DNA from 4 places in the Arthrobacter caoxuetaonis genome. Region 2 is predicted to be linked to each of the others. Evidence: riboswitches for the same ligand, from Rfam matches in the RefSeq annotation. Region 2 holds a riboswitch; each other region holds the start of a gene.
The links. Region 2 has a riboswitch for S-adenosylmethionine ahead of NF551_RS07885 (MetQ/NlpA family ABC transporter substrate-binding protein). Riboswitches for the same ligand answer to the same signal wherever they lie in the genome.
Positions count from the first base shown of each region.

Region 1: linked by a shared signal. The riboswitch ahead of NF551_RS01000 (methionine ABC transporter ATP-binding protein) and the one ahead of NF551_RS07885 (MetQ/NlpA family ABC transporter substrate-binding protein) in region 2 are both predicted to bind S-adenosylmethionine.
Region 3: linked by a shared signal. The riboswitch ahead of NF551_RS09245 (flavin reductase family protein) and the one ahead of NF551_RS07885 (MetQ/NlpA family ABC transporter substrate-binding protein) in region 2 are both predicted to bind S-adenosylmethionine.
Region 4: linked by a shared signal. The riboswitch ahead of NF551_RS05555 (bifunctional o-acetylhomoserine/o-acetylserine sulfhydrylase) and the one ahead of NF551_RS07885 (MetQ/NlpA family ABC transporter substrate-binding protein) in region 2 are both predicted to bind S-adenosylmethionine.

Region 1 covers NZ_CP099466.1:190,626-197,843, reverse strand. The annotation lists gene NF551_RS01015 (acyl-CoA dehydrogenase family protein) at 1-701, opposite strand, end outside; gene NF551_RS01010 (NtaA/DmoA family FMN-dependent monooxygenase) at 698-2,122, opposite strand; gene NF551_RS01005 (methionine ABC transporter permease) at 2,160-2,825, opposite strand; gene NF551_RS01000 (methionine ABC transporter ATP-binding protein) at 2,818-3,609, opposite strand; SAM riboswitch class I at 3,706-3,808, opposite strand; gene NF551_RS00995 (SAP domain-containing protein) at 3,849-4,463, shown strand; gene NF551_RS00990 (CoA-binding protein) at 4,460-4,876, opposite strand; gene NF551_RS00985 (alpha/beta fold hydrolase) at 4,960-5,733, opposite strand; gene NF551_RS00980 (TetR/AcrR family transcriptional regulator) at 5,886-6,593, shown strand; gene NF551_RS00975 (SDR family NAD(P)-dependent oxidoreductase) at 6,577-7,218, shown strand, end outside.
Region 2 covers NZ_CP099466.1:1,719,887-1,727,104, forward strand. The annotation lists gene NF551_RS07870 (sensor histidine kinase) at 1-25, shown strand, start outside; gene NF551_RS07875 (hypothetical protein) at 98-583, shown strand; gene NF551_RS07880 (macrolide 2'-phosphotransferase) at 585-1,484, opposite strand; SAM riboswitch class IV at 1,633-1,750, shown strand; gene NF551_RS07885 (MetQ/NlpA family ABC transporter substrate-binding protein) at 1,829-2,704, shown strand; gene NF551_RS07890 (methionine ABC transporter ATP-binding protein) at 2,777-3,805, shown strand; gene NF551_RS07895 (methionine ABC transporter permease) at 3,807-4,466, shown strand; gene hrpB (ATP-dependent helicase HrpB) at 4,542-7,181, shown strand; gene NF551_RS07905 (CarD family transcriptional regulator) at 7,197-7,218, opposite strand, start outside.
Region 3 covers NZ_CP099466.1:2,023,056-2,030,273, reverse strand. The annotation lists gene NF551_RS09260 (APC family permease) at 1-490, opposite strand, end outside; gene aspS (aspartate--tRNA ligase) at 618-2,411, shown strand; gene NF551_RS09250 (ATP-binding protein) at 2,485-3,603, opposite strand; gene NF551_RS09245 (flavin reductase family protein) at 3,691-4,197, opposite strand; SAM riboswitch class IV at 4,246-4,365, opposite strand; partial or broken gene NF551_RS09240 (MFS transporter) at 4,466-4,771, opposite strand; gene NF551_RS09235 (MFS transporter) at 4,811-5,179, opposite strand; gene NF551_RS09230 (PhzF family phenazine biosynthesis protein) at 5,232-6,068, shown strand; gene NF551_RS09225 (replication-associated recombination protein A) at 6,150-7,218, shown strand, end outside.
Region 4 covers NZ_CP099466.1:1,231,133-1,238,350, forward strand. The annotation lists gene NF551_RS05535 (CPBP family intramembrane glutamic endopeptidase) at 1-311, shown strand, start outside; gene NF551_RS05540 (glycoside hydrolase family 2 protein) at 318-2,162, shown strand; gene NF551_RS05545 (hypothetical protein) at 2,289-3,014, opposite strand; gene NF551_RS05550 (VOC family protein) at 3,582-4,223, opposite strand; SAM riboswitch class IV at 4,370-4,487, shown strand; gene NF551_RS05555 (bifunctional o-acetylhomoserine/o-acetylserine sulfhydrylase) at 4,555-5,871, shown strand; gene metX (homoserine O-acetyltransferase MetX) at 5,868-7,004, shown strand; gene NF551_RS05565 (DUF3995 domain-containing protein) at 7,043-7,218, shown strand, end outside.

The DNA of each region.
Region 1 (7,218 bases), 1.5 Mb from region 2:
TGGTGCGGTTCCCGCTCGCCGTCGTGCGCTCCCAGGTTGGTGATCACGGCTGCGTCCGGCACAGACACGTCCCGGAACTCGATGGTGTTGGTGGCGGTCAGCCGGGAGCCCAGCACGTCCCAGTCGTCGTGGCGGAGAACCCCGTCGGAGGCGGTGTCGATCACCAGCGCCAGCCGGTCCCCGCCGTCGAGCACTGCCCGCGCGTAGATCTTCTCCGCAACCCGGCTGCCCGTGGCAAAGGGTTTCCGGCCGGTGACCAGGTAACCTCCGTCAGTGCGCCGGGCGGTGGCCTGCGGTCCCTGGGGCGTCCCTGTGGAGGACCAGAGCCACTGGTGGTCCAGGCACTCGTCCGCCAGGGCCTGGCCGCGGGATTCGTCCAGGTCAATGAACGGGAAGGCCTGGAAAATGTAGTGGTAGCCCAGCAGCTGACCGATCGAGTTATCCGCGCGGGCCACCCGCTGCACAATTTCGAAGGCGGTGCTCCAGCCGATTCCCGTACCGCCGAAGCGGGCCGGAATGGTCAGCGGAAGCAGCCCGGACCGGCGCAGGATTTCAACTTCCGTGAACGGCGGCTTGTTGGCGGCGTCGCGTTCCAGCGCGTCAACGCCGAGGATCGCGGCAACCTCGTCTGCGACGGCGAACCAGCGCGCCGCGTCCGGGGCGGGGCTGTAACCGTAGCGGGTGAGCAGGCTGGCGGTCATTGGGTAACTCCTGAAGCTGAAAGGGTGTTTTCGGACGTGAAGGCGCCGCGGAACTGAGCGGCCCGGTGCCGCTCGTTGAGGAGCGGGCCGGCTCCGAAGAGCTTTTCGCGCAAGGTGCCGGGGGCGTATTCGCTTTGGGCCAGGCCGCGGCGGCGCAGTTCGGGCAGTACCCCCTCGATGAAGTCCGTGTAGGAGCCGGGCAGGATGCCGTTGATGATGTTGATACCGTCCACGCCGGCATCCTGCCAGCGTTCAAGCTCGTCGGCGATCTGTTCCGGGGTGCCGGTGACCTGCTGGGCTTCGGTGCGGTAGCGCGCCACGTCGGCCAGGGTGGGGTTGCCGCCGGGTGTGGAGTCGATGATGGCCTGCAGCACGCCGCGGCCGCCTTCGGTCTGCACGTCACCAAGCGGGGTGTCCAGGTCTAGCCCGCCGAGGTCGATGCCGAGGCCCCCGCCGATGTGCGCGATTACGGCATCGAGGTCCAGGTATTCGTCCAGTTCGGCCTTCTTGCGCTGCGCTTCGGCTTCGGTTCCGCCCACTACGAAGGACAGCCCGGTGAAGACTTTGATGTCATCTGGAAGCCGCCCGGCCTCGGCGGCGCGGGCACGGACCCCGGCGGCAACCTTCGCGGCGTGGGCGTGGTTGGGTGCGAAGATGAACGTGGCTTCGGCGTTGGCGGCCGCGAACTGCTGCCCGCGGCCGGAGCTGCCGGCTTGGAACAGCACCGGTGTGCGCTGCGGGGAGGGCGAGCTCAGGTGCGGTCCGTCGATCGAGTACCGCTCGCCGCGGTGATGGATCTTGTGGACCTTGTCCGGGTCGGCGTGGACGCCGCTGGCTTTGTCCTGGACCAGCGCGCCGTCGTCCCAGGATCCTTCCCAGAGCTTGTAGACCGCGTCGGTGTATTCATCCGCCCAGTCATAGCGGCGGTCGTGCCCGGTCAGCCCGTCACCGTCGAAGTTGCGGTGCGCGTTGTCCAGGACGGAGGTGACGATGTTCCAGCCGGCACGGCCGCCGGAGAGGTGGTCCAGCGTGGACATCTGCCGGGCGAACTGGAACGGATGGCTTTGTACAACGGACGACGTCGCGGCCAGCCCAATGTTCCGGGTGGCACCTGCCAGCGCGGCGAGGAGCAGGACCGGATCGTTGGCCGGCACCTGCAGCCCGCGGCGCACATGGGAGGCCCAGCCGCCGTCGTGGTTTCCGTACAGGCCCACCACATCGGCGAAGAAGAGGGCGTCGAACTTGGCGTCTTCGAGCTGGCGGGCCAGGTCCGTCCAGAACCCCAGTTCGTTGAAGCGGTGCTGTCCGGCGTCAGGGTGGCGCCACTGGCCGCCGCGGATGTGGCTGGTGGTGTTCATCAGGAAGGCGTTCAGCAGCAGGCGCGGCCGGGGCCCGGAAAAACGGGTACTCGGAGTGCTCACGGTGGTTCCGTTCTGTAGAAGTCGGTTGGAGGAGAAGCTAGAGGCGCTTGTCAGCGCGGCGGGAGAACCAGGAGCCGCCCAGCTGCACGGCCTGGACCAGCAGGACCATCAGCACAATCGCGGTGAACATCAGCCCGGTTTCGTAGCGGTAGTAGCCGTACCGGATGGCGAAGTCGCCGATTCCGCCGCCGCCCACCAGGCCGGCCATGGCGGAGTAGGAGATGAAGCTGACGGTCATGATGGTGACGGAGCTGATCAGGGCCGGACGCGCTTCGACCAGCAGGACATCGCGGACGATCTGCCCGCGGGTGGCTCCCATGGACCGGGCGGCCTCCACCACGCCGCCGCCGAGAGCGGTGATGTTCTGTTCCACGAACCGGGCGAAGTAGGGGATGGCGTTGATGGTCAGCGGCACGATTACCGCCGCGGTGCCGATGGTGGTGCCCACCACGAACCGGGTGAACGGAATGATGGCGATCAGCAGGATCAGGAACGGAAAGGACCGGACCAGGTTGACCAGTGAATCCAGCACCCGGTGAAGCCGGGGTTTGTGGACCAGTCCGTCCGGTCCCAGGGCGAAGAGCAGGACTCCCAGCGGGGTTCCGATCAGAACTGCCAGCGGAATGGCGACGACGAGCATGGTTCCGGTCTGGCCCAGTGCCGCGAGCAGTTCGGGCCAGACTTCGGCAATGCGCTCAAGCAACGCGGGCTCCTTCCCGGCGGGCAGCCCGGTCCAGGGTGATCTCGTCGGAGATCAGGTACCGTCCGATCGAGGTGGCCGGGGTGAACCCGGGCCGGACGAGCTCCGTGAGCGCAAACTGTTCCACGACCCGTCCCTCCTCCATGACGGCCACGTTGTCCGCAATGGCCTTGATGACGTTCATTTCGTGCGTCACCACCACGATCGTGATGCCGAACCGCGCGTTGACGTCGGAAAGGTACTGCAGCACGGACGCGGTGGTGCGGGGGTCGACGGCGGAGGTCGGCTCATCGCACAGCAGCACCTTGGGCCGGGTGGCCAGGGCCCGGGCGATGGCAACCCGCTGCTTCTGCCCGCCGGAGAGCTTGGCCGGGTAGGTTCCTGCCTTCTCCGAGAGGTCGACGACGGCGAGCGCCTCCAGTGCGCGGCGCCGGCGCTCGGCAGCGTTCTTCACTCCCGCGAATTTCAGCGAGAGCTCCACGTTCTGCGCGGCCGTGCGGTTGTTCAGCAGGTTGAAGTGCTGGAAGATCATCCCGATCTCATGCCGTGCTGCGCGCAGCTCGGCATCCGCCAGGCCGGTCAGGTCCGTTCCGTCGACCAGGACCCGGCCCGAGGTGGGACGTTCCAGGAGGTTGATGTTGCGCAGCAGCGTGGATTTGCCCGCACCGGAAAACCCGATGATGCCCTGGATGCTGCCTTTGGGGATGTCCAGGGACACGTTGTCCACGGCGGTGAAACTGGATCCGCCGGTGTCAAAAACGGTCGAAACATTCTCGATCCGGATCATGCTCTCCTCCTTCAGGTTGTGAAGGCGCGCGCCGCGGAGTCCACAGCTTCAGCGCGCCGGAGCACGTTTGAAGGGGACCAAAAGATAGCGGGTGCTTCTCCATCGGTCCTGGCGGTAGCACCCCTCTGCTCCGAATGAATTACGGAAGGGGTTGCTGCGGCGTCACGGAGCCAGGTCTCTCAGCCGCTCTGGATGGTTACGGGTTCATGCTGACCGCTGGCGGGAGCCCGCGCAATGTTGTGACCGCACATGACGCAGTGCGTCCGTGCGTGACGTGCATCACCTGGGTCACCAAGAGTTTTCCGTCTACGGCGCGGGATCTCAGCGAGACGGAGTTCCTCCGCTGGTATTGGCTGAAGGAGGAATTGCAGGGCTTCGCCCGGGCAAACGGCCTCAGCGCTGCCGGCTCAAAGGCCACTGTCAGCTCACGCGTCGCGGCTTGCCTGGCCGGACGGCCCCGGACCGAAGCGCCCGCCCGCCCACCGCGCCGGCCTGCGCCGCTGGTCCCGCCGCTGACGATTCATACGGTGGTTCCTGCCGGGCATCCGTGCAGCCAGGTGCTCCGGGAGTTCTTCGTCAATGCGCTGGGACCCGGTTTCCGGTTTGATGCGCCCATGCGGGCGTTCTTCGCCGGCAATGACGGCACTGCGACGCTCGCCGCGGCACTGGATCACTGGCATGCCACCCGGTCAGGGGATGCCCGGCCAATCGGGCCGCAGTTTGAGCTCAACCGGTTCTCCCGGGACTGGCACGCCTCCCACCCCGGCGGCACCCGGGACCAGATGCTCACGGCGTGGAAAACCCACCGTTCACTGCCGGTGGACCTGCGCCCGGCCGGTCCGGCGGGGCCTTAGAGCCCGAAGCGTCCCGCTTCAATGACGGGGCAGGTATCCATGACGACGTCGAGCCCCGCTTCGGCGGCGCGCTGGGCGGCCGCCTCATCCACGACGCCGAGCTGCAGCCAGACGGCCTTGGCACCGATATCGATGGCCTGGTCCACAATGTCCCCCACCCGGGCCGAATTCACGAAACAGTCGACGACGTCGATCTGGCCCGGGATCTCGGCCAGCCTGGTGTAGCCCTTATTGCCGAAGACGTCGTCGCCCGCCAGGTTCACCGGGACGATCTCCATCCCCAGCGAGTCCTGGACAAATCTGGAGACGCCGACTGCCGGACGCAGCGGATTGTTCGAGAGACCTACCACTGCCCAGCGTCCCTTGGATGAGAGCAGGCGGGATATAACCTCGGGATCATTGCGGTGTGCCATTCTGGCCCTCCCTCCGGTTGGAACTCAACGGGTCTACAGCGTACGCGCCGTCCTGCGACGGGTCGATCAGGCGTCCGCGGCCTTTATTCCAGGAAGTCGTTGACCGCCTCGGCAAGCACTGCATCGTCCAGTCCGTGCCAGGATCCCTCGAGCAACTGGAAAGAACCCTCCGGGAGGATTTCGGCCGTCTCGCGGGCCCAGCCCTGCAGCCGGGCATCGCTGCCGCTGCTGGCCAGCACCAGGACCGGAACATGAATGCCGGTGAGGGATTGGATGTCGGTTTCCAGCATGAGGGTGAGATCGTAGGAGATGGTGTGCGCCGCCGGCTCGAAAGGTGAGGGTTCGGATTGCTCGATGAGTTCCTCCGGAACACCGATGGACTCCTGGAACAGGCGCACGGCTCCCGCCCGGTCCTCGGCGTCGATCAGGGCTTCAAGCTGCGGCCGGATGTCAGGCCCTGCCGCGCCTTCCTGGGAGAGCGGCGGTTCGACGGCAATGACGCTGGAGACAACCGCTGATTCCGAAGCGGCGCGGAGGGCAAGGATCGCTCCCGAGGAGGTTCCCAGCAGGTCCGCCGATCCACCCGCGGCCTGCACGACGGCCAGCAGGTCATCCACCTCGGATTCGGGGGTGTATTCCTCCCCGTCCCCGCTTTCGCCCTTACCCCTGCGGTCATACGTGTAGACGGTGTGGCCCTCTGCCAGCAGTTCGGCAACCCCGGCCAGGCCGGAGGTGGTCCGGTCCATCATGATGGGATCCACCACCACCAGCGGCGGACCCTGGCCGTGACGTTCCCAGGCGATGGGCGTTCCGTCCGCGGACAGTACGCGTCCCGATGCGTCAGCTGCTGGATCCATGGGATTCTCCTTCGCTGGGGCGGGCCGCCGTCGGCCCTGCCTCCACCGTAGGAGCGCGTGCAGGCTGGGTCAATGCTCCTAAAGATACGGTCATCAAGCGCTCGTGCAGGCCTTGAGGTATACACTGTAAACACGCTACGGAAGGGACGGTCGTGCCCCACAAGCAACCGCAACCACTGAACGCCGCCGCCATCACGGAAGCCGGCGTCCGGATTGCCGACGCCGACGGCCTGGACGGCGTCTCGATGCGCCGGGTCGCCGCCGAGTTCGGGGTCTCCGCAATGGCACTTTACCGCCATGTGGCTGACCGGCGGGCCCTGTTGCTGCTCATGGCCGACGCTGCCGCCCGCGACTATGAACTGCTCCCCACCCCGAACGCCGCCTGGCAGGAGATGCTCCAGCACATGGCCGATGCCCAGTGGCGTGCATTCCAGGCACATCCGTGGCTGCTGCGCATCATCCTGACGCCGCGGCGGCTGGTGAACGTGGCAACACCCGAAGAGATCGAGCTGCTGCTCTCCCGGCTGCGGAAGGCAGGACTAACCAGCGAGCAGGGCTTCGATTGCCTGCTGGGCGTTTCTGCCGCCGTCATCGGCACCGCTTCCATTACCGCTGCAGCTCTCACGGGCCCCGAGCGCACCGGAACGGAACGCGACCAGCGCTGGGGTGACGACGCCGTCGCCCCCTACCCGCAGGCCTTGGGTTTCCGGGACCAGGGCATCAGCTACGCCGCGTCGCGCCGCTCCTTGGATTTCCTCGTAGCGAACTTCATCGCCGGGGTTGAACAATCCCTCACCCACCCGCCGGATTCCGAAAGGGCACCGGCATTACGGAAGGAAGACCATGCAACTGCAAAATAAGACCGCGATCATCACGGGCGGCGCCGGAGGGATCGGGCAGGGAATCGTCCGCCGCTTCCTGGCCGAAGGGGCTAAGGTTGCCGTCGTCGACATTGACCAGGCGCAGGGAGACAAGCTCCTGGCTGAACTCGATGGCCAGGGCGACGTTATTTTCATTGCCAAGGACATTTCCAAGGAGGAGAGCACCAAGGAGATCGTGGCGGAGACCGTGGAGCGCTTTGGCGGCCTGGATGTCCTGGTCAACAACGCGCATGCTTCCAAGCAGGCTCCGATTATGGAGACTACGCAGGAGATGTGGGACCTGTCCTTCAATACCGGGACCATGGCCACGTTCCACCTGATGCGCGCTGCCTATCCAGAGCTGAAGAAGACCCGTGGAAGCATCATCAACTTTGCCTCCGGTGCGGGCATGAAGGGCCTTCCCAACCAGGTCACCTACGCCGCCGCGAAGGAAGCCATCCGCGCCATTTCACGCACGGCGGCCAACGAATGGGCCAAGGACGGCATCCGCGTCAACGTGGTCTCCCCGATCGCGCTCACCCCGGGCATCGCCCAGTGGAGCCAGGCGTTCCCGGAGGCCTTCCAGGAAGTGGTGGACGGCATTCCCCTGGGCCGTCTGGGCGAT
Region 2 (7,218 bases):
GCCCCTATCCGCACGGGGCTTCTAAGAATCCTCGAAGAATCGCGGCGTTGGATAGATGGCGTAGGAATATCCAAACTCAAGGGAGGTGTCACCAATCGTGGCGATTGGGAGCAAAGCGAAGAAGGTCATCATCTGGACCGCCAGCGGTCTGGCCGCCGCCGGCCTGCTCGCCGGAACGTTCTTCACGGGTATGGCCGTTGGGGACAATATGGAGACTGCATCGGTGACGTCCGAACAGGAGCAGGGCCAGGACCAGGGCCGCGGCGGCGACCGGGAACGGCGCGGGCCCGAAGACGCCCAGGAGCGCGACGGCGGCAGTGACGAAGCCCGGCCGGATCGGCAGGACACCCAGGACGGGGATGATCCGAAGCCCGGCAAGGAGAATGCTGACGGCCAGGCCGACGAAGGCCGGGAAGACGGACAGCACGACGACGGGGCCGATGGCGGTGACCGCGGTGATCGGGAAGATCGGGACGGCGACCGCGGCAAGGGCGGAGGCCACGGCCGCGGCGGCCACCACGGCGACGCCCCCGAGGACGGCGACGCGCCTGAGGAATCAGAGACTCCGGCGGAACAGTCCTGACTTAGGACGGCAGCAGCTGCGCGGAGGCTGTCTCGCGGTGCGCGGGTTCGCCGGATGCGAGGGCAAACAGCGCGTAGTTCAACGGGCCGGCCGCTATCAGCGCCGTGCACCGTTCGGCAAGGTGCGGCTCGGTGAGCCCTGTCGCGTCCTGGTACCAGCGGACCACGTCGTCGAGGGAACCCGGCGAGATGAGGTGCACGTACATAAACTCCAGGGCCGGGTCACTCACCTTCGCCGTGGTCCAGTCCAATACGGAGACGATCCGTTTGGCGTCATCGAGCAGCAGATGCGCGGGATACAGCTCCCCATGGGTCAGCACCGTCCGCTGCGGCCAAAGCCGGTCATCGGCCAGCCACTGTTCCCAGCCGGCCAGCAGCTCCGGGGCGATGCGGAACTCGGCGCGCACCTGTTCCAGTACCTTCGACCAGTGCCGGCGGACGCCGTCGGGAGTCTCGGCCGGGATGCCCGCGGCGGCCGCGGCCGCCGCGTCCATCCCGTGCAGCGACGCGATCAATCCGGCCAGGGAGTGGAGGTACGTCGGATCCGACGGGTCAAAGTGCCATTCGGGCTGGTTGTCCCGGTCCACCGTGAGCCCCGGGCTGCCCGGAAGCAGGGGATAGGCAATGAGGTCCGAACTCTGGATCTTCCATTCCGGAACCGCTGCAGGAAGGCGCGGACGCACGAAATCAAGGATCGCCTGCTCGCGTTCCTGGCCGGCGGCAACGTCCGCGCGCCGTGGGATCCGAAGTACCCAGTCCCCGCCGTCCGGTGCGGAGGCGAAAGCGACCCGGTAATCCAGTCCGGCTTCGTTGAAACGGACGGTGCCTGGTTCCAGGGCGAGTCCGTGCCGTGCTGCCAGAGTGCATATATCGGCTGCCGTCAGATCCCGCGCTTCGCTCATGGCTTCCTTTTCTCCCGGTTTACAAGGCCCCGCCCGGGGCTGGTTCCGTGACGTCCTGTTACGCAGGATGTCATGTGCCACTGCATAAGTCGTCATAAAGCAGGCGCGTTTTGGTTACGTGGCCCAGATGTTCCTAGCCTAGGGACGGAATCAAGAGTTCCAGCCAATGGCCCTGGCCGGCTGGACAGCAACCCTCTCGTCGTAGCGGGGTGCTCCAGGTGATGATTCGGCCTCGGCGGAGACTTTCCGCGAGGCAAGTACGGCGCCGGCACTGCCCTCCAGCGGCCTGCGCCTCCACCTTGTCCGCGGAGCGCCGCGGACCCTTTTGGGAGAAGAGCCACACCATGAAACTCAGCAGAATCCTGGCGATTGCAGCCGCCCCGCTCCTGGCACTGACGATGGCCGCCTGCGGCTCAGCCTCCGGGGACGAAGGCACTGTGAAGATCGGCGTGGTTGGAGCCAGCGATCCGTACTGGGCCACCTACACCGAGGCCGCGAAGGCGGAAGGCATCGACGTCGAAATCGTTGACTTTGCCGAGTACACGCAGCCGAACCCGGCACTGACCGAGGGCGAACTGGACCTGAACCAGTTCCAGCACATCATCTACCTGGCCCGCTACAACGTTGCCAGCGGCGCAGACCTCACACCGATTGGCTCCACGGCCATCTACCCGCTGGGCCTGTACTCCACCCAGTACGACTCGGTGGAAGACATCCCCGAGGGCTCGACGGTGGCGGTGCCCAACGACGAAAGCAACCTGGCCCGCGGCTTGCTGGTGCTGCAGTCAGCCGGGCTGGTCAGCCTCAAGGACGGCGGCAGCGTCTTCGCGACCCTTGACGACCTCGACGAAGCCAAGTCAAAGGTCAAGGTGACCACCCTTGAGGCTTCCCTGACCCCCACGTCGCTTCCCGACGTCGCAGCAGCGATCGTCAACAACGACTTCGTCGAAGACGCGGGCCTCAAGGCCGAAGACGCCATTGCCCAGGACGATCCGTCGGATCCCAAGGCCATCCCGTACGTCAACATCTTCGCAGCGCGTGCCGGCGAGGAGGAGAACGAGACCTACCTCAAGCTCGTGCAGATCTACCAGGAAACGCAGGCAGTCCAGGACGGTGTCCAGAAGGCTTCAGGCAACACCGCCGAATTCCTGAAGGTCCCGGTCCAGGACCTGCGCGATTCGCTCGCCGAGGTCCAGCAGGACATCGAAAACCTGGACTAGTTCCTGCCCGTTCCACCGCGTCCCGGGTCCGGCTGCGGCCGGACCCGGGACGCTCGTTCTGCAAGGGAAACCATGCCACTCATCACACTGCGGAATGTCTCCAAGACCTACCCGCCCGCCCGCCGGGGCGAAGAGCCGGTCACGGCGCTGCGGGACATCAACCTGGAGATCGAAGCCGGCGAAATCTACGGAATCATCGGCTACTCCGGAGCGGGAAAAAGCACCCTGGTCCGGTTGATCAACGCGCTGGAGACTGCAACCTCCGGCGACATCACGGTCGACGGCCGGCAGGTCACGGGCGTCCCGGAGCGGCAGCTGCGGCAGCTGCGCCTGGACATCGGGATGATCTTCCAGCAGTTCAACCTCTTTAACTCCAAAACCGTCCGCAACAACGTGGCCTATCCGCTGCGGGTAGCGGGCCGGAGCAGGGCTGAAATTGCCGCACGGACCGCCGAGCTCCTGGACTTCGTGGGACTCACGGACAAGGCGGACAACTTCCCGGAGCAGCTCTCCGGCGGGCAAAAGCAGCGCGTGGGCATTGCCCGCGCCCTGGCAGCGTCGCCCAAGATCCTCCTCGCAGACGAAGCCACGTCGGCCCTTGACCCGGAGACCACGCATGAGGTCTTGGAACTGCTGCGCCGGGTGAATCGCGAGCTGGGCATCACGATTGTGGTGATTACCCACGAAATGGACGTCATCAAGAACCTGGCCACCAAGGTCGCCGTCATGGACGGAGGACGGATCGTGGAACAGGGTGAAGTGTTCGAGGTGTTTTCCAACCCCCGCGAGGAATCCTCACGGAAGTTCGTTTCCACTGTGGTCCGGGGCGTTCCTTCAGCGGCCGACCTGGCGACGCTGCGAAACAGGCACGAGGGAAGAATGGTCACTCTGTCCTTCCGGGACGGCGGCGCGTCCCAGTCGGACGTGTTCGTTGAACTGGCAGCCGCCGGAGTGGAGTTCGAACTGGTCTACGGCGGCATCAATGACATTTCCGGCCGCGCGTTCGGCCACCTGACGCTGGCGCTCAAGGGCGCCGACCAGGCGATCGACGGCGCCCTTGCCGCCGTCGGGCACGGCATCAAAGTGACGGAGCTGAACTGACATGGAAGACCTCATACCCCTGACCCCGCAGCTGTGGACTGCTATCGGAGAGACCCTCTACATCGTGGGCCTGAGCCTCCTGTTCGGCGGAATCGGCGGACTGCTGATCGGCATGGGCCTCTACACGACGCGCCAGGGGGCGCTGCTGGCGAACCGTGCGGTGTTCGGCACGCTGAACGTCCTCGTGAACATCTTCCGGCCCATCCCCTTCATCATTTTCCTGGCCGCGGCCCAGCCACTGGCCCGCTCCGTCACCGGCAGCGGGATCGGCAACAACGCGATCATCTTCACGCTGTCGCTGGCCGCAGCATTCGGCATCAGCCGCATCGTGGAGCAGAACCTGCTCACCGTGCAGCCCGGAGTCATCGAGGCAGCGCGGTCCATCGGTGCCGGGCGGCGGCGGATCATCTTCACGATCCTCATTCCGGAGGCACTTGGTCCGCTGATCCTGGGCTACACCTACATCTTCGTGGCCCTCGTGGACATGTCCGCAGTGGCCGGCTACGTCGGCGGCGGGGGACTGGGCAACTTCGCCATCCAGTACGGCTACCGGCAGTTCAATCCGGTGGTCACCTGGGCCGCCGTCGCAGTCATCATCGTCCTGGTGCAGCTCGTGCAGTTCCTGGGCAATCAGGCGGCCCGCAAGGCGCTCCGCAGGTAGCAGCTCACCTCAGATCACCGTCCCGCCGTGCCGGAGGTGCACGGGACGGTACGCACGGGAGGGGAGAATGGTGGGGTGAGTGTTCCTGGACCGTCTGCCGCCGGCTATCAGAGCGGGCCTTTTGACCTGGACCGCATCGGTGCCGGGCTGGTCTTCGCGCGTTCGCTTTCCGAGCTGGCCGCTGCGCTGCGGGAGACCGGGAACGCCGTCGTCCAGGCGCCCCCGGGTACCGGTAAAACCACCCTGGTGCCTCCGCTGGCTGCCAACCTGGCGGCACGGACTGAGGGCCCCCGCCGGGTAGTGGTGACCCAGCCGCGGCGGGTTGCGGCCAGGACGGCAGCCCGGCGGCTGGCGGCGCTCGACGGCGGGGCCGCAGGCGGTGCCGTCGGCTACACCGTCAGGGGCGAAAGCCTCGCCGGCCCGGACACCGTGGTGGAATTCGTGACCCCGGGCATCCTGCTTCGCCGGCTCCTGGCTGATCCTTCGCTCCAAGACACCGCTGCCGTCGTCCTGGATGAGGTCCATGAGCGCGGCCTGGAGTCCGATCTGCTGGTGGGCATGCTGGCCGAAGTACGGGAACTCCGTGAAGGCCTGATGCTCATCGCCATGTCAGCGACGCTGGAAACCTCTCGCTTCGCCGAGCTCATAGCCGCTGAAAGCTCAGTTTCCCCGGCGCCGGTGATCGACTGTCCCTCGGTCCTTCATCCCCTGGACGTCCGCTGGCAGCCCACCAGGGCCGCCCGCCTGGACGAGCGCGGAGTGACGCGCGGATTCCTGGACGAACTTGCCGGAATAGCGGCAGACGCCCATGCCCGTGCGCTGGCAGCGGACCCGGAAACTGACGCACTGGTCTTTGTTCCCGGTGCCCGCGAAGTCTCGCACGTGGCCTCCCGGCTGATGCACCTGGCCGGAAACGCTGCCGATGTGGTGGAACTGCATGGACAGGTACGCCCGGCAGAGCAGGACCGCGCAGTTTCCGGACGCCTGCCGCACGGGCGGCCGCGGATTATCGTGGCAACCTCACTGGCCGAGTCCTCCCTGACTGTGCCGGGAGTACGGCTGGTGGTGGACTCCGGGCTGGCCCGTGAGCCGCGGCGCGATGCAGTCCGGGGAATGTCCGGCCTGGTCACCGTCAGCTGTTCCCGGGCCTCGGCGCAGCAGCGTGCCGGCCGTGCAGCGCGCCAGGGCCCCGGAACAGTGGTCCGCGCCTATCCGGAGGCCGCGTACGCCGCCGCTCCGGCGCAGGCCACGCCGGAAGCCGCCGCCGCGGACCTTACGACGGCTGCCCTTCTCCTGGCCTGCTGGGGAACTCCCGGCGGGCGCGGATTGAGGCTTCCCGACCCGCTGCCGCCGGCTGCCGTCGCAGACGCGGAGAAGGTGCTGCGCGGCATCGGAGCAATCGACAGTCAAGGACTGGCGACGCCCGCCGGCCGGAAGCTGGCGCGCATTCCTGCAGACCCGCAGCTTGCCCGCGCCCTGCTGGACGGAACGCGCGTGATTGGTGACCGGGCCGCGGCGGAAATCACCGCCATGGTTGCCGGCGACTACCGGCCGGCGGGCTCTGACCTTGGGCGGCTCCTCTCCGGCCTGCGGGCAGGAACCGAACCCGGAGCCAGTGCCTGGTCCATTGAAGTGCGGCGCATGGAACGCCTGGCGCGGACACACGCCCTGGATTCAGGGACCGGCAGCGACAGCCGGACCGGGCATCAGCCTGAACCTTGGGAATCCGTGGGCTACATGGTGGCGCTGGCGTTCCCGGCGCGGGTGGCCCGCCGGGTGGCGGGGAGCGCGGGGGACCAGTACCTGCTGGCGTCAGGAACGCGTGCGGGCCTGCCTCCGCAGAGTTCGCTGGCTGGCCGTGAATGGCTGGCGATCGCCGACGTCACGCGTGCCCAGGGGAGGGCCGCTGCCGGCACCGGCGCCGTCATCCGGGCCGCTGCTCCGCTGGAGGCGGGCACGGCGGAGGCCGCGGCGTCGCATTTGCTCAGCGAATCCGTGACCGCTGTCTTTACGAACGGGAAGGTTGCCGCACGACGGCAGCGGCGGCTGGGCAGCATCGAGCTGGAGTCCACGCCGGTCCGGCCGACACCCGCGGAGGGCCGCACCGCCGTCGCCCAGGCACTGCAGCGCGAAGGGCTGGGGATCCTGGGATTCTCGCCTTCAGCTGATGCCCTGCGGCGCCGGCTGGGGCTGCTGCACCGGCTGGTGGGTGCGCCCTGGCCCGATGTTTCCGAACCTGCCCTGCTCGAGCGCGTCCAGGAATGGCTGGGCCCGGAACTGGAGGATCTGTCCCAGGGGGCACGCGCCTCCGGGGTGGACCTGCTGGATCCGCTCCGGCGCCTGCTGCCGTGGCCCGAGGCCGCACGGCTGGAGGAACTCGCCCCGGAGCGCCTCCTGGTTCCCAGCGGCTCCAAAGTGCAGATCACCTATCCGGAAGTGGACGACGACGGCGGCAGGCCGGTGGTGGCGGTGAAGCTTCAGGAATGCTTCGGCTGGGCAGAGTCTCCGCGCTTGGCCGGCGGCAGGGCGAGGATCCTCTTTCACCTGCTGTCCCCGGCAGGCCGGCCGCTGGCCGTCACCGATGACCTGGCGTCCTTCTGGGCCGGGCCGTACAGCCAGGTGCGTGCCGAAATGCGCGGACGCTACCCCCGGCATCCGTGGCCTGAGGACCCCTGGTCCGCCGTGGCGACGGCCCGGACGAAGGCCCGGATGTAGAAAAGGACGGACGGCCTACGTGACAGGCTCCGCCAGG
Region 3 (7,218 bases), 300 kb from region 2:
CGAAGGCAAGCACGGCGATCACGAACGCGACAATGAACCGGGACACCCAATCGCTGCGCGTCGCGCCGGCCAGGTTAAGCAGGGCAGTTCCTGTGACCGCGCCTATTGCCACCGCAACGCCATAGTCCGGCAGCAGGTAGGTGCCCAGCATCAGCGCCGCCACCGCAGCTGCCGCCAGCCGGGAGCACAGGAAGATCCATCCGGTGACGAAAGCCGCAGTGGGGCCAAGGATGACCCGCGCCGCCCGGGTGCCGCCGTCGTCGTAATTGGCCTGGCCCTCATCCAGCGCCGCGCTGATCTGGAAAATCGCGACGCCGCACGCATAGGCGACGACGGCGGCGATCGCCAGCGGTAACGCCAGCGGGCCGCCGTCCGCAGCCACGGCCGCGGGGAAGACGACGAAGACTCCGGCGCCCACGATGGATCCGATGCCGGCAGTCGTCGCGTCGAAGCCGCCCAGCGGGCGGTGCATGGCAGCGTTGCCGGACACTCATCCTCCGATCAGTCTGCCCTTGGCCGGGAACAGAAGGTATCACCGGTAAACTCAAAGAAGATCTCTACTCACAATGGGCGGAAACAGGTGGTTTCCGCAACCAATCGAAGTTGAAAGGACTGCTGTGCTGCGCACACATGCCCTTGGTTCCCTGAGGGCCGAGCATATTGGACAGACCGTCACCCTGGCCGGCTGGGTAGCCCGCCGCCGGGACCACGGAGGCGTGGCCTTCCTCGACCTGCGTGATGCCTCCGGTGTCGCCCAGGTTGTTGTCCGTGAAGAGGACGTCTTCCACGGCCTGCGCAATGAGTACGTCCTGCAGATCACCGGCAAGGTCGAGCGCCGCCCCGAAGGCAACGAGAACCCTGCCCTGGCCACCGGCGAGGTGGAGGTCATTGCCGACGACGTCGTCATCCTGAACACCTCCGATCCGCTGCCGTTCCAGATCGACGAGCACGTGGAGGTCGGCGAAGAGGCACGCCTGCGCCACCGGTACCTTGACCTGCGCCGCCCGGCCCCGGCCGCCGCGATGCGCCTGCGCTCCGAGGCCAACCGCGTAGCCCGCGAACTGCTGCACGGCGAGGGCTTCGTCGAAATCGAAACCCCCACCCTGACCCGTTCCACCCCGGAAGGCGCCCGCGACTTCGTGGTGCCTGCGCGCCTGGCACCCGGTTCCTGGTACGCGCTGCCGCAGTCCCCGCAGCTGTTCAAGCAGCTCCTGCAGGTAGGCGGCTTCGAGAAGTACTACCAGATTGCCCGCTGCTACCGCGACGAGGACTTCCGCGCCGACCGCCAGCCGGAGTTCACCCAGCTGGATATCGAAGCGAGCTTCGTCGAAGAGAATGACATCATTGCCCTCGGCGAGCAGATCGTGAAGGCACTCTGGAAGCTGATCGGCGTCGAGATCCAGACCCCGATCGCCCGGATGACCTACGCCGACGCCATGGCCCGCTACGGTTCGGACAAGCCGGACCTGCGCTTCGGCCTGGAACTGACCGAGCTCACCGAGTTCTTCAAGGACACCACCTTCCGCGTCTTCCAGGCACCCTACGTCGGCGCCGTGGTCATGCCCGGCGGTGCCTCGCAGGCCCGCCGCACCCTCGATGCCTGGCAGGAATGGGCCAAGCAGCGCGGTGCCAAGGGCCTGGCCTACGTCCTGGTTCAGGAAGACGGAACCCTCACCGGACCGGTCGCCAAGAACCTCACCGACTTCGAGCGCGAAAACCTGGCAGAGAAGGTCGGCGCCAAGCCCGGCGACTGCATCTTCTTCGCCGCCGGCGACGCGTCCTCGGCGCGGGCCCTGCTTGGCGCTGCCCGTGTTGAAATCGGCCACCGCACCGGCCTCATCGATCCGAAGGACTGGGCTTTCGTCTGGATCGTTGACGCCCCGATGTTCGAGCCCGCCGCCGCGGCCGTTGCCGCCGGTGACGTCGCCGCAGGCGAAGGCGAGTGGACTGCGGTGCACCACGCCTTCACCTCCCCGAAGCCCGAGTTCATGGACACCTTCGATACGGATCCCGGCTCGGCCCTGGCCTACGCCTACGACATTGTCTGCAACGGCAATGAGATCGGCGGCGGTTCCATCCGTATCCACCAGCGCGATGTGCAGGAACGCGTGTTCAAGGTCATGGGCATCTCCGAGGAGACCGCCCAGGAGCAGTTCGGCTTCCTGCTCGAAGGCTTCAAGTACGGCGCTCCGCCGCACGGCGGCATCGCCTTCGGCTGGGACCGTGTGGTGGCCCTGCTGGCCGGCGCCGACTCGATCCGCGACGTCATCGCCTTCCCGAAGTCCGGCGGCGGCTACGATCCGCTGACCTCCGCTCCGGCGCCGATCAGTGCCCAGCAGCGCAAGGAAGCCGGCGTCGACTTCAAGCCGGAGAAGAAGCAGGACAAGCCGGCCGAGGCTCCCGCTTCCTAGCCCGACCCAGCCTGCATAAGGGCCCGGCCGCCACTTAGGCGGCCGGGCTCTGTGCTTTAAGCGTCTGTGCTTTTTAGGGTTCGGCGGGTGGAGCGCTCATGCCCGCCTGACGGCGCAGGTGCTGCCGCAGGCCCGGGATGGCGAAGTCCACTTTGCCGTGTCCGGTGGACTCGATAAGTCCGGCTGCCAGCAGCCGGGACCGGTAGTTGGCCACCAGGTTGGTTTTCGCGCCAAGGCGGCGGCCGATGTCGCCGGCCAGGGACGGGCCGTCATCCACCGCCATGGCTGAGAGAAATTCCCGGTCCTTGGCCGACGCCGTCGCCAGGGCTGCCTCAATGACGGTGCGCGCGTTGCGCCGGTGGGCTGCGTCTATGGCCCGCTGGACGGCATCCGTTCCGAGGTGGCCGGCCTGCGTCTCCGCCTCCCGCCAGAGGAAGTAGCCCACCAGCTGGATCAGGAACGGATAGCCGCCGGTCGCCTGTGCGGCACGGCTCACCAGATCGGGGCTGATCTGGAAGTCGGCGCCGGCAAAGGTCGAAGCAAAGGACTCTTCAACCTCCCGCACAGCAGCGGCATGCAGGTCGATCTTGTCGGCCCGACGCAGGAACGTCGCCACGCCCTCGTTCAGCAGATCCGAAACTGCCGCTGGCAGCCCCGCGAAGACCAGTCCGATCGGCAGCCGGGCCTGGATGAAATGCTGCACGCTGGCGGCAAGCTGCGCGAGCTCGCTTCGGTCAGCGGCGTGGATCTCGTCCACGCTGATGATGAGGCCGGTGCGGTGTTCGTCCAGGAGGGTCAACAGTTCCTCCCCGACACCGCGCCACGCGACCTGCCGTTCGGGCGGCAGCTGGGTCGTAATGCTGAAACCGGCAGCTGCGAGGGCGGTGATGCGGCGGGTCTTGGGCCCGTCCCCCAGTTCCTCGGCCAGGCGGCGCATCGATTCGCCAATGCGGCCGACGAATCCCGGCGTGGCGGTCTCGGAGATGACAGCCCAGCCGCTTTCGCGGGCCAGGTCATGTGCGGCGCCGAGCATGACGGTCTTGCCGATGCCCCGTGCACCGGTAAAGATCGTCAGCAGGCCGGGGGCGCCGGACCCCAAACGGAGTCCGTACTGGAACTCATCCAGCACGCCCTCCCGTCCCAGGATTTGCGGGGGAGTGGCCCCGGCGGAAGGTCGGAACGGGTTTTCCATGCGGACAGACTCCTGTGAGTCGCTGTGTGCTTTGTGAGTTTGCGCGGGCTCGATGAGTCTATATGAGTTCTGTGAGTTTGAGGCTGGTCAGGCGAAGGCAGGGACAGCCAGATTGCGGAACGCCGAACCGTGGAAGACCAGCGGCTCATAGGCATCCCCGTGGGCGGAATAGCCGTGAACCCGAAGCAGGACGACGGCGTGGTCCCCGGCCGGGACCTCATTCTCCACCGATGTCTCCAACCAGAGCGCTGCCTCGTCGAGGAACAGGGCGCCGGAACCGGCGTTGTGCAGATCGAGTCCGGCAAAGCGGTCGCCGTCGCGGGAAGCGATCTGGCGGCAGACGCCGTCGTGCCCGGAACCCAGGACGGAGACTCCGATCCGGCCCGCCGAACGCAGTACCGGCCAGGTACGGGAGGTGTTCTGCACGGCGAACATCACCAGGGGCGGATCCATGGAGACCCCGACAGTAAAGGAGGAGGCCACGATTCCCTGCGGGGCGCCGTCAACTTCGGCGCAGAGTGCTGCGATTCCGGACGGGAAGCGCCCAAAGGCCTGGCGCAGTGCATTTGGCTGGAGATCGGTTTCGAGTGCCATGAAGATTCCTCTGCCTGACGCGCAGCCTGCGGCAAGGAGCCGGATGCGGCGCTGTACTTGCCGGACCGGGAGATCCACCGGAACGGCCGAATCGTCACCTGGAGCACCCCGCTACGGCGAGAGGGTTGCCGTCCAGCCGGCCAGGGCCTCTGGCTGGAACTCTTGATTCTGGCTACCAATCTAGGGGCGCGGTATCCCGCGCGCAAACCCGCGCTGTGAGGCGTACACACGCCGCAACAGTTCGTAACGGGCTGTCTTAGGGCGCGCGCTATTCCGGCAGCAGCTCCAGGGATGTGTCCGCCGCGGCCGAACCGGGACGGTCCCGGACGCCCATCTTCGCCAGCGCCAACGGTCCCAGCACACCTCCAGCCAGCAGAACTGCAGCGAAGACCAGGCAGGCTGCCAGCCAGGAGCCCCCGGCGTAGACGAAGCCCGCCAGCAGCGAACCAATGGCCGCGCCGAGCAGGCCCGCGTTTCCTAGGATGCTCATCGCCCGGCCGAGGCGGCGCGGGTTCAGTTCCGCGGCGACTTCCCCGTACATCGGCAGCAGCAGTGCCCAGGAAACGCTGGTGAGTACCCAGAGCGCGGCGGCGCGTCCTGGACCGGCCCGGGATCATCTTCCGGCGACGTCGGACGCCTGCGCGGAGCGCAAAGCAGCACGACCAAACGCTTCGGAAGAGAGCAGGCCAGCCATGGAACCTGAGTCACGGTCCGGGAACTCTGCGGCAAGGGCGCGGATGGACACCCAGAAGAGGGCCCCGCCCACACCGCCGAGGATCGCTGCGCCGAAGGCAACGGACAAGGAACCGGCCAGCGTGTAGCCGAGACAGCTCACGGCATAGAGCAGGGCGCCGGACGCCGCGGTGACGGTCCTCGGGCGCTTATCCGCCAGCCAGCCCGCTGCCGGACGGGCGGCAACCGACACAAGGAGTTCGGCCGCGACCAGGATCCCGATCGCTTCCGCGCCGATCCTAGCCAGCAACGGACACGGGAATGGGAACGGTGCCGCCCCGGCCAGCCATTACAGTGTCCGCATGAGACAACGCTGGTTCAAACAGGTAGACGTCTTCGGCAACAAGCCGTACCAGGGCAACCCGCTTGCCGTAGTGCTGGACGGGGAGGGCCTCGACGACGAGCAGATGCAGCAGTTTGCCCGCTGGACGAATCTGTCGGAGACGACCTTCGTGCTCCCGGCCATCCAGGACGAGGCTGACTACCGGGTCCGGATCTTCACGCCCGGAGGGGAGATACCGTTTGCCGGGCACCCTACGCTGGGCACCTGCCACGCCTGGACGGAAGCGGGAAACACCCCGATGAAACCGGGCCTCGTGGTCCAGGAATGTGGAATCGGCCTGGTTCCCCTGCGCGTCAATGCCGGCCTCGCTGCGTTCGCGGCGCCCCGCCTGATCCGCACCGGACCCGTGGAAGAGGACATTCTGGCCAGGGTCACAGCCGCCCTGGGCCTGCGGCCGGACCAGGTCAAGGGCCACCAGTGGGTGGACAACGGTCCGGGCTGGCTGGGACTGCTGCTCCCTGACGCCGAAACGGTGCTGTCGCTGACGCCGGACCATGCAGCGATTGGCGGCCTCCGGGTGGGGGTTATAGGCCCGCAGCCCGAATCGGCGGAGACGGACTTCGAGGTACGTGCCTTCGCGCCCGGCCTGGGTGTCTCGGAGGACCCGGTCACGGGCAGCCTCAACGCAGGCCTGGCCCAATGGCTGATCGGCCAGGGCATCGCCGAAGAACGCTACACCGTCACCCAGGGCACAGCCGTCCACCGTTCCGGCCTGGTGCGGGTGTTCACCCGGGAGGGCCGGATCTGGATCGGCGGCGAGTCGGTCACCTGCATCGACGGTTCCGTCACGCTCTGACCCGCGAGAGGCCAGTTACGGCTCGTTTCAGCGCTGAAAAGAGCCGTAAGTGGCCTCTCGGCGGGGCGGTAGCCTTGAAGCGTGAATGACTTGTTCAGCAGCGATGAGGACCAGGACCCCGGGGACGGCGGCGACGCGGCCGGGGAACGGGACGACGACGGGGCCCGGCAGCGCCCGCGCAGCCCCCTGGCGGTACGCATGCGCCCCCGCAGCCTGGATGAGGTGGTGGGCCAGCAGCACCTGCTCACCCCTGGATCACCGCTGCGGACCCTTGCCGAAGCGCCGCAGGGCGGACCGGCGGGCCCGTCCTCGGTCATGCTCTGGGGCCCTCCGGGAACCGGCAAGACCACACTTGCCCACGTGGTCGCCCGCGGCCCGGGCCGCAAATTCGTGGAGCTCTCGGCAATCACCTCCGGCGTGAAGGACGTCCGCCGGGTCATGGATGAGGCCCTGACATCCAGGGACCTGCACGGCGTCACAACCGTGCTCTTCCTCGACGAGATCCACCGCTTCAACAAGGCACAGCAGGATGCGCTGCTGCCCGGGGTGGAGAACCGCTGGGTGGTCCTGATCGCGGCGACCACGGAGAACCCGTCCTTCTCCGTTGTTTCCCCGCTGCTCTCCCGGTCACTGCTCCTGACGCTCAAGCCGCTCACCGAAGAAGACATCGCGGGCCTGCTGGTCCGCGCCGTCAAGGATGAACGCGGCCTCGCCGGCCGGGTGGAGCTCAGCGACGAAGCACTCGAGCACCTGGTCCGCCTCGCGGCCGGGGACGCCCGGCGCGGGCTGACCGCGCTGGAAGCCGCAGCCGGCGTCGCCTATTCCGAACGTGATCCGGACGTGGAGGTTCCTGCCGTCCTCCTTGAGCATGCCGAACAGGCCCTGGACGTCGCGGCCCTGCGCTATGACCGCGCGGGGGACCAGCACTACGACGTCACCAGTGCCTTCATTAAGTCGCTGCGGGGCTCCGACGTCGACGCCGCCCTGCACTACCTGGCCAAGATGCTCGAAGCGGGGGAGGACCCGCGGTTCATCTCCCGGCGGCTCATGATCTCGGCTGCCGAAGACGTGGGCATGGCGGACCCGACCGCGCTGCAGACCGCCGTAGCCGCCGCCCAGGCGGTGCAGATGATCGGCATGCCTGAGGGCC
Region 4 (7,218 bases), 490 kb from region 2:
TGATCCTCTCCGCCCTGCGGCACGCCGTGCTGGAAGAGGTCATTGTGGTGGGTTACTTATTCACCAGGCTTCGGGCGCTGGGCTGGTCGGTTCCGGCGATGATCCTCACCAGCGCGCTGATCCGAGCCAGCTACCACCTCTACCAGGGGATTGGTCCGGGAATCGGAAACTTCCTGATGGGGCTGCTGTTTGGGTACGCCTATTACAAGACCAAGCGCGTGATGCCGCTGGTGATTGCGCACGCCCTTGTCGACATAGCCGGATTCGTGGGCTTTGCCCTGTTCGGTTCCGCCATTGGAATTGGAGATTAGCGCCGTATGGCATTGAGCACCGTCTGGGGCGAAGCCCTGGATCCTGAGAATGTCCTGCCCGAGTATCCCCGCCCACAGCTGGTGCGGAGCAGCTGGATAAACCTCAACGGCCGCTGGGACTACGCGTTTACGCCGAAGAGTTTTCCGGAGGAGTCCGGTGCGGGGGCGCGTCCCGGTGTGGGGCAGCACCCGGGCGTGGGGAGGCGACCCGCCGCGTGGGAAGGGAAAATCCTGGTGCCCTTTTCGCCCGAAGCGCCGCTTTCCGGCGTCTGCCGCCAACTGCTGCCCGGCCAGGCTCTCTGGTACCGCCGCACCTTCGCCCTGCCGCAGCCTGGGCACGGCGAGCGTGTGCTGCTGCATTTCGGCGCCGTAGACCAGTCCTGCACCGTGACGGTCAACGGCCGCGAAGCCGGCGGGCACGACGGCGGCTACCTGCCGTTCACCCTCGACATCACCGACTGCCTCCTTCCCGGGGAGACGGAGCAGGAACTCGTGGTCCGGGTGCTGGACGCCTCGGATACCAACGGTGCGTCCCGCGGCAAGCAGAAACTCGAGCGCGGCGGGATCTGGTACACCGCCCAGTCCGGAATCTGGCAGACGGTCTGGCTGGAAACCGTTCCGGCACGGTGGATTCAGGACGTCGTCATCACGCCGCTGGCTACCTTGGACGGGGTGGAGCTGACGGTGCTGGCCGGCGGTTCCGGGGCCGGCGGTTCGGGCCCCGGGGACAGAGCGGAAATTACCGTGACGGCCGCAGGCACCGAGGTTGCCCGAGGGTCTGCCGCTCCCGGAGAGCCGCTTCAGCTGGCGATCCCGGAGCCGAGGCCCTGGAGCCCTGAGGATCCCTTCCTTTATTCGGTGGGCGTGACGCTGGGGGACGACGCCGTCGAGAGCTACTTCGGCCTGCGCACCTTTGGCCGCGGAGCCGGCCCGGACGGACACCAGCGCCTGCTGCTCAACGGGCGGCCGTATTTCCACGCCGGACTGCTGGACCAGGGGTACTGGCCCGACGGGCTGTACACGGCGCCGTCGGACGCGGCCATGGTCCACGACATCCAGACAGCCAAAGACCTGGGCTTCACCATGCTGCGCAAACACATCAAGATCGAACCGCTGCGCTGGTACCACCACTGCGACCGCCTGGGGATGCTCGTCTGGCAGGACCTGGTCAACGGCGGGGAAGGTGACGGCAGGGCACAGGAATGGGTTCCGCTGCCCGGCCGGGGGAGCCGGAGCGACCGGCGGTATGCGAAGTTCGGCCGCAGTGATGCCGCGGGGCGGGAATCGTTCCGGCGAGAAATGCGGGAGACGGTTGACCTGCTTCGCAGCGTGCCCAGCATCGCGCTCTGGGTCCCGTTCAATGAAGGCTGGGGACAGTTCGACGCCGCTGCGATCGCCGCCGAGCTGGGCGCACTGGACCCTACCCGCTGCATCGACCACGCCAGCGGCTGGCACGACCAGGGAGCGGGAGACGCCAAGAGCCTCCACGTCTATGCCGTGCCGTTCCACATCCGGAAGCGCTGGCAGCGAGACCCCAGGGCGATCGTGCTTTCCGAGTACGGCGGCTTCAGCCTTCCGCTGGACGGGCACACCTGGAACAGCAAGGTCTTCGGCTATGGCAAGACCCTCCGCACGTCCGAAGAGCTCGCCCATGCCTACTCCAACTTGCACCGGACCCAGATCCTTCCCGCCGTCAGCCAAGGCCTCGCTGCCAGCGTCTACACCCAGCTCACCGACGTCGAGGATGAGGTCAACGGCCTGCTCACCTACGACCGCCGGGTGCTGAAGGTGGATCCGGCCGTCGTCCGTGAACTGAACTCTGAGCTTTTGGCGGCTGGGTCGGCTTTGTGAACCTGAGAGCCGGAGTGATGCCTGGACCAGGCCGGCCGGGGCGCCCGCGGGTTTGAACACCTCGGACCAGCTCCAGCGGAGAAACCCTACGCCTGTGGCCCGGATTGCGTCCTCGCGCCAGCCTGTCTAGGCGCGTGGGCGCAGTTGTGGAAGGCCGGCTCGGAGTAACGCCTGGACCAGACCGTCCGGGGCGCCCGCGGGTTTGAACACCTCGGACCAGCTCCAGCGGAGAAACCCTACGCCTGTGGCCCGGATTGCGTCCTCGCGCCGCTTTTCCTGCAGCAAGGCATGTTCGGGCTGAGTCCCGCCATCTGTCTGAGTCTTTCCGTACTTCACTGCGCCGTCGAATTCGCCAACGAGTTCCTGCTGCTTCCAGAAGAAATCCGTGCGTCCAAGCAGACGTCCGCCAGGAGAATGAAAACTCTGCTGCAGCTCCGGAGCGGGGAAGCCATTGCGGTGGATGACGGCGCGGGAATAGGACTCGCCGGGAGATTCGGACCTCTCATCGGCGAACGTGATGACGCGCATCGCTCTCACACGCTTGGCCTGTGTAGGCAGGCCCTGCGCCAGCTGCCGCAGGGCGTCCTTCTCCAGGGCCTGGAGACCTCGCCGCCGGTCGGGGCGGATGACGTGGTCCATTGCCGGAACTGCTTGCTCGAAAGGCAGGTAGGCAGCCATATCAAGGACGGTTTGTGCCTTGGAAGTGACGGGCAGTCCGTCGACCGTAGTCAGCGGCTCCAACAGGCGTCTTCGAGCCCAGCGGAGGTCACCGCGGCGGTGGCCGTTGACGGGAGGCAAAGCCAGCAGCATGACCTCAAGCGGCGTTCCGATCGTCGGAATTCCCCAGATCACTGCCGCCGACTGCTGGATGAGGACCCGTCGAGTCCTTCCGGATTGTACGGCCGCCGCAAGTCTCAGGCGCTCGCGCTCCCAGGGGCTAAGCCCCGCCCAGGACTGTCCATCCAAATAGACACCGGGCCTGATCCGGACCAGCTCACCCGTGGTGCACCGAAGCGCAAGGGAACGGCGTCCGGGCCCATCACGATCGGCATCGACGGAGTAAAGCAGGTTTGCGCACATGGATCCAGCTTCGAATGCTGCGGGTCAACCGCGGGAACCAGTTGCTGATCTGTGGAAAAGGTCAGGCCTTAGCAGCAGGTGGTCATCGGCAGAAAGACTGCGTTGAGGGCGGAATCGTCCGTTAGGGGAGAATCTGGGCACGGCGCCAAGCAGTATTTTCCCCGGATGGCCAGAAAGACCCGGAACGCAGCGAAATCGTGTCACAGGGTGCAGCGTTTTCCCCGAGTACAGTGTTTTGGGGGACATAGTGCAGCGAAACCCCGAAACGCAGTGAAATCCCGGCCTCGAAACACACGAATCCGGCCTCGACGCCCCAGACGGACCTCGAAGCAGCGGAACCTAGATCTCGACGAGACCCTTGTCAGTCCCGAACGTCACAGACATGATGCCGGGGGTTCCCTTGGGGGAGACCCAGGTGACGTCAAGGCCGTCGAGCGGCTTCTCCACCGGCTGGCCGAGCCACTCGGTGACGCGCTGGGCGGAGCCGGCAATCGTGAGGGATTCAAGGGAGACCGTGCCGGCAAAGGCACGGGAGGGGTGCAGGTCCGCCTTGTCCTCATCCCAGCGGAGCATGTACGGGACCTGCGGGTCGGCGATCAGGCCATTGATGCCGATCTGCTGCCAGGTCAGTTCCTGGCCGTCGGGGAACTTGCGGTTTCCGGGGACGGCGGAGCGGCCGAGCCGTTCTTCGAAGGGTGCGAGGTCCTCCACGGCGACGCACCATCCCATCCAGCCGCCGCCTGCCTCGGAGCGTGCACGGACGGCCTGGCCGAAGGGTGCCTTGTCGGAAGCGGGATGGTTCAGGACCTCAACCACTTCCAGATACTGGTGGTTAGCCAGCGGAATGATCATGTTCCGGGTGCCAAAGCGGGGGTGCACCCCGCCCTTGACGAAGTCGGTTCCAAGGGCAGAAGCAATACGTTCCGTGGTGGCCAGCAGGCCGTCGGATTCGCAGGCATAAGAAACATGATCCAGGCGCATGCGAACATCTTGGCACGTTGTGACCTGTGTCTCGACCAAGGCAAGCCTTAGCTCGGCAAAAGGTATCTGGATCAGCGGATTTTTCCCGGATTCACGCTGCGTCATATGGGTTGCGCAACTCCGGCTCCGTTGGTTCTATAGGTACAGGTCATGAGTGCCAGCAGATAGCCCCGGCTTGCTGGCCGGCAACCCTCCAACCGCGGTGGGGTGCCCCGGGTGAAGACCTGGCTGGACACCACAAAGGGTGTCCGGCAAGCGCGGGCCACACGTCTGGTACCGGAGTTCTTCCGGCATCGGTACCTGTGGGGCCCCTGGTCATTAAGGGAGCAACATGTCTGCCAACTGGTCATTCGAAACCCGCCAGATCCATGCAGGACAGGAGCCCGACGCCACCACCGGCGCCCGTGCCCTTCCCATCTACCAAACGACGTCCTTCGTTTTCCCCAGCGCGGAAGCTGCAGCGAACCGTTTTGCGCTCGCAGAGCTGGCTCCGATCTACACCCGGATCGGCAACCCCACGCAGGAAGCAGTGGAGAACCGCATCGCCTCCCTGGAAGGAGGTGTTGGGGCCTTGCTGCTTGCCTCCGGGCAGGCCGCGGAAACCTATGCGATCCTCAACCTGGCCCAGGCAGGGGACCACATTGTGGCCAGCCCCAGCCTGTACGGCGGAACCTATAACCTCTTCAAGCACACGCTGAAGAAGTTCGGCATCGACGTCACCTTCGTCGCCGACCCGGACAACCTGGACCAGTGGCGCGAAGCCGTACAGCCCAACACCAAGGCCTTCTTCGGTGAAGTCGTCTCCAATCCGCGCCAAGACGTCCTGGACCTGGAAGGACTCTCCGCTGTCGCGCATGAGGCGGGCATTCCCCTGATCGTGGACAACACCCTGTCCACCCCGTATCTCATCCGTCCCATCGAATGGGGAGCGGACATCGTGGTGCACTCCGCCACCAAGTATCTCGGCGGGCACGGCACCGCGATGGCCGGCGTGATCGTGGACTCCGGCAACTTCGACTTTGCCGCCGATCCGGAAAAGTTCCCCGGCTTCAACACCCCTGATGAGAGCTACAACGGCCTGGTGTATGCCCGGGACCTCGGGGTCAACGGTGCACTGGGCGCCAACCTGGCGTTCATCCTCAAGGCACGGGTCCAGCTGCTGCGCGACCTCGGCTCGGCAGTATCTCCGTTCAACGCTTTCCTGATCGGCCAGGGCCTGGAAACCCTCAGCCTCCGGCTGGAGCGGCACGTGGAGAACGCCGTCGCCGTCGCGGAATGGCTGGAGGCGCACGACGACGTCCTTTCCGTCGCGTACGCAGGCCTGGAGTCCAGCCCGTGGTACGAACGCGGGCGCAAGTACGGGCCGCGCGGCACCGGTGCGATCGTGTCCTTTGAAATCGACGGCGGCGTTGAAGCGGGCAAGCGCTTCGTCGATGCGCTCCAGCTGCACTCGCACGTGGCGAACGTCGGCGACGTACGCTCGCTGGTGATCCATCCGGCGTCGACCACCCACAGCCAGCTGGGGGCGGAGGCCCAGGCGGCAGCGGGAGTCAGTCCGGGCCTGGTGCGGCTCTCGGTCGGGCTGGAGCACGTGGATGACATCATCGCGGACCTCGATGCCGGATTCCGCGCCGCCAAGGGAGCATGAAGTACAGCGTGACAACGTATCCACCCGCAGCGCAGCACCCCGTCCACACTCTCGACGGGGTGCTGCAGTACGCCTCGATCGGTGAACTCGAACTGGAGACCGGAGGGCGCTTGCCCGACGTCGTCCTGGGCTACGAAACCTGGGGCCGCCTGAACGGTGACGCCTCCAACGCCGTCCTGATTCCGCATGCCCTCACCGGCAGTACCCACGTGGCGCAGGGCAGCACCGAGGAACCGGGCTGGTGGGACGGCCTCGTGGGGCCGGGGCGGACCGTGGACACCGATCGTTTCTTCGTGGTCTCCATCAACATGGTTGGCGGCTGCTACGGCTCCACCGGCCCGGCGTCGGCGGATCCCCACGGACTGCCCTGGGGATCCCGTTTCCCGTTCGTCACCATCCGGGACTCGGTTCGCGCCGAGGCGCGGCTGGCGGACCAGCTGGGCATCCGCCGCTGGCACACGGTGCTGGGCGGATCGCTGGGCGGAGCACGCGCGCTGGAGTGGGCAGTGACTGAACCTGACCGGGTGGCACGGTGCGCGGTGATCGCGGCGACGGCGGCGAGCACGGGGGAGCAGATTGCCTTTGCCCAGGCCCAGATCGAAGCCATCAGGCTGGACCCGGACTACAACGGCGGGGATTACTACAACGGTTGCGCTCCGCTCGCCGGACTCGGTCTGGCACGCAGGATCGCGCACATCACCTACCGCTCAGAGGCTGAACTTCAATACCGGTTCGGCAGGACGCCGCAGCCGGGAGAGGATCCGCTGGGTGCTGCCCTTCCAGCCGGCCGCGGCCGCTACCAGGTGGAGAGCTATCTGGACCATCAGGGCCGGAAACTGGCGGACCGGTTCGACGCCAACAGCTACGTCATCCTCACCGAGGCGCTGATGAGCCACGACGTCGCCCGCGGCCGCGGCAGCCTCGCCGAAGCGCTCGCGGCCACGCAGGCACAGTTCCTCGTGGCAGCCGTGGATTCGGACCGGCTGTACTTCCCGGAACAGTCCCATGAACTGGCCGCGGCGCTGCCCGGAGACAACAGCGTGCACGTTATCAGCGCACCGATAGGCCACGACGGGTTCCTGACTGACATCCTGCAGCTCAAGGACGTCCTGGAGCGGGACTTCTTCGCCTAAGCAGCGATGCCGGCGCGGCATGCTGGCACCATAAAAGGATGCGCAGAAGCATCTCGCAGCGCCGGCACCGGACCCGGCCCGCCCGGGGCCGGTTCTTCCTCTGGGCTGCCTGCACCCTCGGCCTGATCCATGCCGGGTTCAGCCTGTATTGGGCACTCGGCGGGCGCTGGCTGCTCGCCACGGTGGGACAGTTCGCCGTGCAGGCGGCAAAGGA